DNA from 4 places in the Paraclostridium sp. AKS73 genome. Region 2 is predicted to be linked to each of the others. Evidence: riboswitches for the same ligand, from Rfam matches in the RefSeq annotation. Region 2 holds a riboswitch; each other region holds the start of a gene.
What was found. A riboswitch is a leader RNA that binds a small molecule or an ion and turns the genes downstream of it on or off. The one in region 2 is predicted to bind cobalamin.

Region 1 (2,197 bases), on a different contig from region 2:
TAATTAAAAAAATCATAGGTATTTTCAAACATTTAATGTATAGTTTCATATCTACGCTTGCTATAAATAGTATTAAAACTGTCATAACTAGCATTATAAGTATATGTATATTTACATTTTGAGTAAGCATAGAAGCTATAACTCCTATAAATGTAATTCCTAGTTTTATTAATGGGTTTACATCTTTTATATTATTTAAATATGCACAGTTGTCAATTTCTAACATTTATCTTTTTTTCCTTTTTTATACCCTAAAAAGTATCCAATTATTCCTGCACCTATAGCTGCTTGAGTAGAGAAAAGTAAACTTTCAATCTCACCACTAGGTGGTTCGTATAAACTATTAAACCAAGGTTTATAATTAGGATTTATTTCACTAATTAAAGATTCTGCTTCTCCATCAGCGCCTCCGTATTCAGCAGTTGAGTTTAATATTAACGGAGTTATTATTAAGATTACTGTTAAAATTAATAATAGTATATTTTTATTTCTAGTTTTGACTTTCGAATTTGTACTCATCTTCTACAACTCCTTCTTCATTTTGTGTTATTAAATTGTATACTAATGTAGTTAATAATCCTTCTGCAATTGCTATAGGTATTTGAGTTATAAAGAATACACCTAAAAATTTTACTAATGACCCTAATATACCTCCTGCTGGATCAGGAAATGCTAATGCTAATTGAGTTGCAGTTATAGTATATGTAGCTAAATCTCCTAATGCTGCTGAAAAAATACACTTTTTCCTGTACTAATATTTCTTTTTTACAGAATTTAAATATTAAAAATGATACTATAGGACCTACTATAGCCATAGAAAAAGCATTTGCTCCTAAAGTTGTAAGTCCTCCATGTGCAAGAAGTATAGCTTGAAATAATAAAGCTATAGTTCCAACTACTGCCATTACAGATGGCCCAAACAATATTGCTCCTAGACCTACACCAGTAGGGTGTGAACAACTACCTGTTAAAGATGGTATTTTTAAAGCTGATAATACGAATACAAATGCACCTGCTAGAGCTAATAGTACTTTCTTTTTAGGATCAGCTTTTACTATTTTATTTATTGATTTTAACCCGTATATGAAAAATGGTATAAATACGACAGTCCATAATATAGACCATTGCATAGGTAAGAATCCTTCCATGATGTGCATTGCATGTGAAGTCACAGGATTTAAGATTACAAGTAGTAACCCTGCTATAACTGATAATTTTAAATAATTCATTTTAAATCCCTCTCTTTTTTATTTAGTACATTATTGTTTCATGTGATAAAATGACTAAATCAATTCTAAGTTTTAAAGGGCATACATAAAAATTCGCTTTGCTCATGTCGCCAACGACTTCGTCCGTTGCTCAAAAAATTTTTACTCCCAAAACCTAGTATTTTAATATAACTAAATTTTATAGAATACCTATAGTTTTTTGTAAGCATACTTTACTTAAGCGTAAAAAAATCCCAATCTTTGGATTAGGATTTAATAACATTATAAAGTGGACATAGTAATTTTAAACTACGATACTTTCAATTATTTTCCTTCACCCCGAAGAACTTAATTTTTCAATTATAGGCAGGTCTCCTGGCTTAGCTTCTCTTTACTCCTTTTCCTTCCCGTAAAATTTACAGTGGTCCCAAAAGTTTCATCAGCTTTACAGTAGCGGGGGCTGCAGAGGATTTTAACCTCTTTCCCTATTAATTTTAAAAAACCTATAATCTCTAATATTTAATTATAATTTATCACATACTCTATATATTATATATAATTCTATAAAAATTTCTATATTCCTCTAAAATTTTTATTTTTATTTTATACTTAAGTATATTTAACCAACTATATAGTTATTACTAAAATAAGTTATACACTTTAATAATTCTAACAATAAAAGTAACCTCCTTTAAATATGTTGATATCTAAAGAAGGTTATTTTTATTGTCCATTAATTTTTTATTATATACAATCTCTTAATTCATGATCACTATTTTTATCACTTGTATTCATACTTTCCATACTCTTAGAACTTACAATATCAACACCTGTTCCTAATATGTCTTTAACTATAATATCTCCCACATTAACAGGTGCACATACACATACTTTGTCTAAAACTTTCATAATATCAAACATTAACTCTTTAGGTACAGAATCATTAGTTTTAACTGGAAGTAAATTTAAGTAAGAACCGCTAAGTTTAA
Region 2 (2,197 bases):
ATACTTGGATGTACATCCGAACTTGTCGAGGTTGTATATTTAATTTTTATATATTTGACATTTGGATTAAAATAAGAGGTGAGATTATGTCAAAGCTTATATTAGTAAGACATGCTACAACAAAGGATAATATAGATGGAAACTTATCTGGACATATAGATAGTGAATTAAGTAATTTAGGTAAACAACAAATACTTAAGCTAAATAAATTCTTAGAAAAAGAAAATATTGATTGTATATATACAACTACATCTACTAGAACTAAGAATACGATAAAGGATATAGCTAAATCTAAAAACTTAGACATTGTTGAGAGTGAGAATCTTAGAGAAATTAGTTTTGGAGACTTTGAAGGAATGAATTTTGAATATATAAAAAATAATTTCCGAGAAGAATTTGAAAAAATAATTAAAAATGGATTTGAATATAAATATCCAAATGGGGAAAGTTTAGTAGATTCTTATAACAGAGTTTGCAAAGAAATAAATTATATATTGGATTGTAATAAAGATAAAACCATTTTGATATGCGCTCATGCAGGAACAATAAGAAATATCATTTCTTATTTAATTGGAAATACACATGAGTATCACTGGAATTTTAAAATAGATAATGCATCAGTTAGTATTATAGACATAGTAGATGGATTTTCTGTAATTCATACACTAAATAATACTTTATATTTAACATAAATACATACACAAACATATATAAAAAACATCATAAAAATAGACATAAATTAGGTTCTTCATTAAAGATTAATAGGGAAAAAGGTTAGAATCCTTTGCAGCCCCCGCTACTGTAATGCTGACGAAACTATTAGACACCACTGTGATTTTACGGGAAGGAATAGGACTAGGATGAAGCTGAGTCAGGAGACCTGCCTAGTTTATGGAAATAAAGTCTTCGGGGTGAAGGATTTTAAAATTGGTTAAGTATATACTTTTTAAGATCTATCCATTCTGGATAGGTCTTTTTTTGCAATAAAAAAACAATACAAATTGGAAAGGAAACTTTTATTATGAGTAAATCATTAATGTTTTTAGGAACAGCTTCTAATGTAGGTAAAAGTACTTTAGCAGCTGGATTATGTAGAATACTAAAACAAGATGGATATAGTGTAGCACCTTTTAAATCTCAAAACATGGCATTAAATTCATACATAACAAAAGATGGATTAGAAATGGGGAGAGCACAAGTTACTCAGGCTGAGGCAGCTGGAATTGAACCTGATGTTAGAATGAATCCAATTTTATTAAAACCATCAGGGAAAAATAGATGTCAGGTAATAGTAAATGGAAAGGTTCTTGATAACGTAAGTTCTAGCATATATCACGATTATAAAGAAGACCTTGCCTTAATGCTAAAACAAACTTATAAAGACTTGAGCGATGAGTACGATGTAATTGTTCTAGAAGGAGCAGGAAGTTGTGCAGAAATTAATTTAAAAGATAGAGATATTGCTAATATGGGAATGGCAGAAATTGCAGATGCACCTGTAGTATTAGTTGCTGATATAGATAGAGGGGGAGTGTTTGCATCTATAGCTGGAACAATGATTTTATTAGAAGAAAAAGAACGAGAAAGAGTTAAAGGTGTTATCATTAATAAATTTAGAGGGACTGTAGAACTTTTACAATCGGGAATCGATATGCTAGAAGATATTATAAAAGTTCCTGTCCTAGGAGTAGTTCCATATAGTGATTTAAACATAGAAGATGAAGACAGTGTAACAGATAGATTTAAAAAACAATTTAAAAAGAATGATGTGAATATAGAGATAATAAGAACACCGTACATGTCAAATTTTACAGATATGCATATGCTAGAGATACAAGAAGATGTAAGTATTAGATACATAGAAAAAGGGGAGTCTTTATCAGACCCAGATATGGTCATAATACCGGGAAGTAAAAATACAATAGAGGATTTAATTTATATAAGAGAGAGCGGATTAGAAAAGCAAATAAAAGATTTACAAAAACAAGGTAAATTAATATTTGGAATTTGTGGAGGGTATCAACTTTTAGGTAATAAATTATATGACCCGGAAGGTATAGAGGGATCTATAAAAGAGATTGATGGAATGGGACTTTTAGATATAGAAACTAAATTTGAAAAAGAAAAAGTTACAACTCAAGTTGAAGCTATTATAAATAAAGATTTAAATGGATACTTAAATTCATTAAGTGATATT
Region 3 (2,197 bases), on a different contig from region 2:
CCTTTTATATCTTTTACTGCATCTTGAACGTAATTTACATTAGTTAATATTACATCTGGATTTTTTTCTATAACTGATTCCTCACTAGGTGATATCCAAGCTTTTTGATCAGCGAATATATTTTCTCCACCTACTAACTCTATCATCTCATTTAAAAATGTTCCATTTCCAAAGCTATATAGATTTGGTGCTGGCCCAATTTCAAAGTAAACTTTCTTTTTATCCTTTATTGTTTTTCCTATTTTAGCTATTTCATTAACTTGAGATTTCATATTGTCTACAATCTCTTGTCCTTTTTCTTTCGTACCAGTTATATCAGCTATAAACATGATATCATCGTATATACCTTGTATACTATCACTACTTGGTATATATGCAACACTTATACCAGACTCTTTAGCTACTTTAAATGGATCTTCACTATTTCCAGTTTTATTGTGTCCTGATGCTATAATCATATCTGGCTCTAAAGATACTATAGCCTCTGCATCCGGATTTGCAAAATCTATTAATTTTATATCTTTAGGTAATCCAGGTATGTCAGCTGAATATTTATCAACAGCTACTAATTTATCTGCAAGTCCTAATTCAACTAACACTTCTGTATTAGATGGAGCTGTTGATATTATTCTTTCTAATTTTTTAGGAACTGTAAAATCATTTCCTTCTCTATCTTTTACTACTGTTTCTTTTTGACCGCATCCAGCGACTGCAAGCATAACCACTAAAATAGTAGTTATTAATGTTAAAATTCTTTTTTTCATTTTCATTCTCCTTACTTATAATTTTTACTTATAAATTCAGTTTCTTGTATTCCTTCATCTTTATTAAGCTTTATAGCTAGAACAAAAAAATACCCAGACAATAGATTCGCAAAATCAAATAATAATTCATCTACATCATTTCCATTTTCTTTATATCTATGTAATAATCTTACTAATGCTTTGCATTTTGTCCTTATAATATGTGCATAACTACCACAGACTCCGCCTTGAGGCAAAACAAACTTCTCAAAAATACCTTTTATTTCATCTTGATAGAATACGGTTCTAGATTCTAACCATTTTAACTCATCATTTGTTAAGCTTACAAATGTTCTAAGCGATGCATTCATGTGATATACAAGTTCATTTATCTTACTTAATTCTTTTTTTAAATTTTCATCTTGAACAAAAGCCCTTAATAGTCCTATTGTACTTGATATCTCATCTGTAAATATTTCATAATCGCATCTTAAATCATCTGATTTATCATATAAAAATGGATACGCTAAATATTTTGACATTTTTTCATTCCTTTCGTGTTGATTTTACATAACAATGATATAATTCTATTTTTTTATCTAATTCCTTTTATTGAGATTTATTTGTAAAATAAATAATTTTCAATAAATTAATTATAAAAGCTTAATTAAAGTATACGTCTTATACAATTTTACACTCATAGTTTTTCAATTTAAAAAGACATACTCAGAGAGTATGCCTTAATCTATTCGTGTATAATCGCCTTTATCCAACCCTCAGAAGATAATTAGCCTTTAAGCATTGGCAGGTATCCCGGCTCAGCTTCATTCTACTCTCAATCCTTCCCAATTTCTCAGTGGATACTTAGATTTCGTCAGCTTTACGGTTACTGGGGTAGCTTAGAATTTTCATCTAATTCCCTATTAAGTCTATTGACACCTAATACTTACTATTTAATTGTTATATAATCCATTATACAACAATATAAAACAATGTTCATTATATATTTTCTAATTTGGTAAAATAAAATTTCTATCTATTTTTTCTACTTCTTATAAAGTCTATTATAATGTATAATACAATTAATACAGTTACAATCATAACTATATCCATTATCATAGGGCTAATTCCCATTCTATAACCCATATATCTAAATGGATTATATCCTCCAAAACCAAAAAAGCCTCGCCCATATGCTTGTGGTATATATGTTCTTCTACTAGAGCTACCTCCATAGTCATCATCATAATCATTCTTTTTATTTTTAGAATTTGTATTGTCATTAGCATTTGATTTTGAATTTGTATTTGGTTTAGTACTAAAACTTCCCGAATCAGGCTTTGTTGTGCTTGATTTTGGATTTGTCGTATTATTATTTGAATTATTTCCAGTACTTCCTTCATTTATTGTTGTATCAGGCTTTGGTTTAGTGCTAAAACTTCCTGAATCTGGTT
Region 4 (2,197 bases), on a different contig from region 2:
TTAAAGGAGAATGAAATTATGGCAATGGGAGCACCAACACCACACAATAGCGGTAAATTAGGAGATATAGCAGAAACAGTATTATTACCAGGAGATCCTTTAAGAGCTAAATTTATAGCAGAAACTTTCTTAGAAGACGTTGTTCAATACAACACTGTAAGAGGTATGAATGGTTACACTGGATACTATAATGGCAAAAAAATATCAGTACAAGGTACAGGTATGGGATGTCCATCAATAGGAATATATACATATGAATTAATACATTTTTATGGAGTTAAAAATCTTATAAGAATAGGTTCTGCAGGAGCTTTACATGAAGATTTAAAAATGCATGATATAGTAATAGGTATGGGTTCTTGTACAGATTCTAATTATGCATCTCAATACAACTTACCAGGGACATTTGCACCAGTAGCAAGCTATGAGTTACTTAGCAAAGCTGTAGATGTTGCAAAAAGTCAAGGCGTTGAGCCTAAAGTTGGAAACATACTATGCAGTGATGTATTCTATGGAGATGAAGGATTAGATTCTTTAGCAAAATGGACTAAAATGGGAGTGTTAGCTGTAGAAATGGAATCAGCTGCACTTTATATGAACGCTGCAAGAGCTGGAGTTAATGCTCTTTGTATATTAACAATTTCTGATTGTCCTTTCAAAGGAGAAGCAACTACTGCTATGGAAAGACAAACTGCATTTACAAGAATGATGAATATAGCTTTAGAATTAGCTTAATATAAAAACTCGCCTTTATAGTATAAACTGTGAAAGCGAGTTTTTTTTATGTTAAAAAACTTAAATATTAATGGTTTTTACACTTAAAGGTCTAATTAAATAATGCAAGTAAAGTAAGAAATTGATATAGATTAAAAAATAAGATGTCGAAATTTTGCAATTTATAGAAAAATGAATCGGATTATGGTAACATTATAAATATAAATACTAGGTTTTTATTAATTAATAGGGAATGATGTGGAAATCATCAACAGCCCCCGCTACTGTAATTACGGACGAGTCTTTTTTTAGCCACTGAAGAATTTCTTTGGGAAGGTAAAGATTAGGATGATGTATAAGTCAGGAGACCTGCCTAGATAAAACCAACTTTCGGAGGGAGAGACAAAATGAAAATATCAAAAATCAAATTAAGTTTGCTTAGCTTAGTTATAGGGCTAAGCTTTGTAGGGTGCAGTAAAACTCAAATTAAAACTGAAGACACTACTACAATAAAGGTAGAAAAAACAAATGAAACAAAGGATGATTACTATCCAGTAACTATTACTACGCATAATAGTAACAAAGAAGAAATAAAGGTTACTATAAAAGAAAAACCTAAAAAGGCGCTGGCAGTTTATCAAGACTCTATAGAAACTATGCTAGCACTAGGGTTAGAAGATAATATAGTTGCTGCAGCCGGGTTAGATCATAAGGTTAAAGATGAATATCAAGAAGCCTTTAAAAAGGTTAAGTATTTAGATGAATTTACACCTTCTAAAGAAAATACTATGATGTTACAACCAGACCTTATAGTGGGATGGGATTCTTTGTTTACAGATAAAACTTTAGGAACAGTAGACTTTTGGCAAGACAAAGGTACAAATACATACATGGCATTAAATAGTGGAGCAGTAGAGCATAAGACTATTAAAAATGAATGTGAAGATATATTAAATATAGGTAAAATATTTAACGTTGAAGATAAAGCTAAAAAGATAGTTGATAATATAAATAAAAAAGTAAATGAAGTTGTAGAGTCTGAAAAAGGCAAAAAGCAACAAACTACTTTAATAGTTGAATTTTTAGATGATAAAATTAGTGGATATGGGAAAAGCACTTTAGGTGGAGATATGGTAACTAAACTAGGTGCAAAATTATTAAATGAAGATGGCAACTCACTAAGTAAAGAAGATTTAGTAAAATTAAATCCAGACAGTATATTTGTAGTATATATGAATAGAGATGATGATAGTAAAAAATCTGAAGAAACTAAAAACTTAGTTATGAATGACAAAGCATTACAAAGTTTAAATGCAGTTAAAAATAATAGAGTTTATCCAATAGAACTAGGACAAATGTATTGTAGTGGAGTAAGAACTATAGATGGAATAGAAACTTTTGCAAATGGAATTTATCCAAGTAAGTAGAAAGAGGGACATGGACATATGCAATCAATGAAAAGCTTAAGAAAATATGAAAATAA

Region 1: another riboswitch for cobalamin. It lies ahead of LEQ07_RS14490 (energy-coupling factor ABC transporter permease); the one in region 2 lies ahead of LEQ07_RS16380 (cobyric acid synthase).
Region 3: another riboswitch for cobalamin. It lies ahead of LEQ07_RS12805 (ATP:cob(I)alamin adenosyltransferase); the one in region 2 lies ahead of LEQ07_RS16380 (cobyric acid synthase).
Region 4: another riboswitch for cobalamin. It lies ahead of LEQ07_RS17605 (ABC transporter substrate-binding protein); the one in region 2 lies ahead of LEQ07_RS16380 (cobyric acid synthase).

What each region holds. Positions count from the first base shown of each region.
Region 1 is NZ_JAIXHU010000030.1:10,032-12,228, reverse strand. Features, by position in the region: gene LEQ07_RS14500 (hypothetical protein) at 1-226, opposite strand, end outside; gene LEQ07_RS14495 (energy-coupling factor ABC transporter substrate-binding protein) at 220-519, opposite strand; gene LEQ07_RS23125 (energy-coupling factor ABC transporter permease) at 491-697, opposite strand; gene LEQ07_RS14490 (energy-coupling factor ABC transporter permease) at 663-1,229, opposite strand; cobalamin riboswitch at 1,557-1,730, opposite strand; gene LEQ07_RS14485 (DUF1667 domain-containing protein) at 1,953-2,197, opposite strand, start outside.
Region 2 is NZ_JAIXHU010000039.1:20,311-22,507, reverse strand. Features, by position in the region: gene cobS (adenosylcobinamide-GDP ribazoletransferase) at 1-75, shown strand, start outside; gene LEQ07_RS16385 (histidine phosphatase family protein) at 87-692, shown strand; cobalamin riboswitch at 725-902, shown strand; gene LEQ07_RS16380 (cobyric acid synthase) at 1,022-2,197, shown strand, end outside.
Region 3 is NZ_JAIXHU010000023.1:47,874-50,070, forward strand. Features, by position in the region: gene LEQ07_RS12800 (ABC transporter substrate-binding protein) at 1-764, opposite strand, end outside; gene LEQ07_RS12805 (ATP:cob(I)alamin adenosyltransferase) at 776-1,285, opposite strand; cobalamin riboswitch at 1,530-1,702, opposite strand; gene LEQ07_RS12810 (hypothetical protein) at 1,776-2,197, opposite strand, start outside.
Region 4 is NZ_JAIXHU010000047.1:19,309-21,505, forward strand. Features, by position in the region: gene deoD (purine-nucleoside phosphorylase) at 25-735, shown strand; cobalamin riboswitch at 928-1,105, shown strand; gene LEQ07_RS17605 (ABC transporter substrate-binding protein) at 1,122-2,141, shown strand.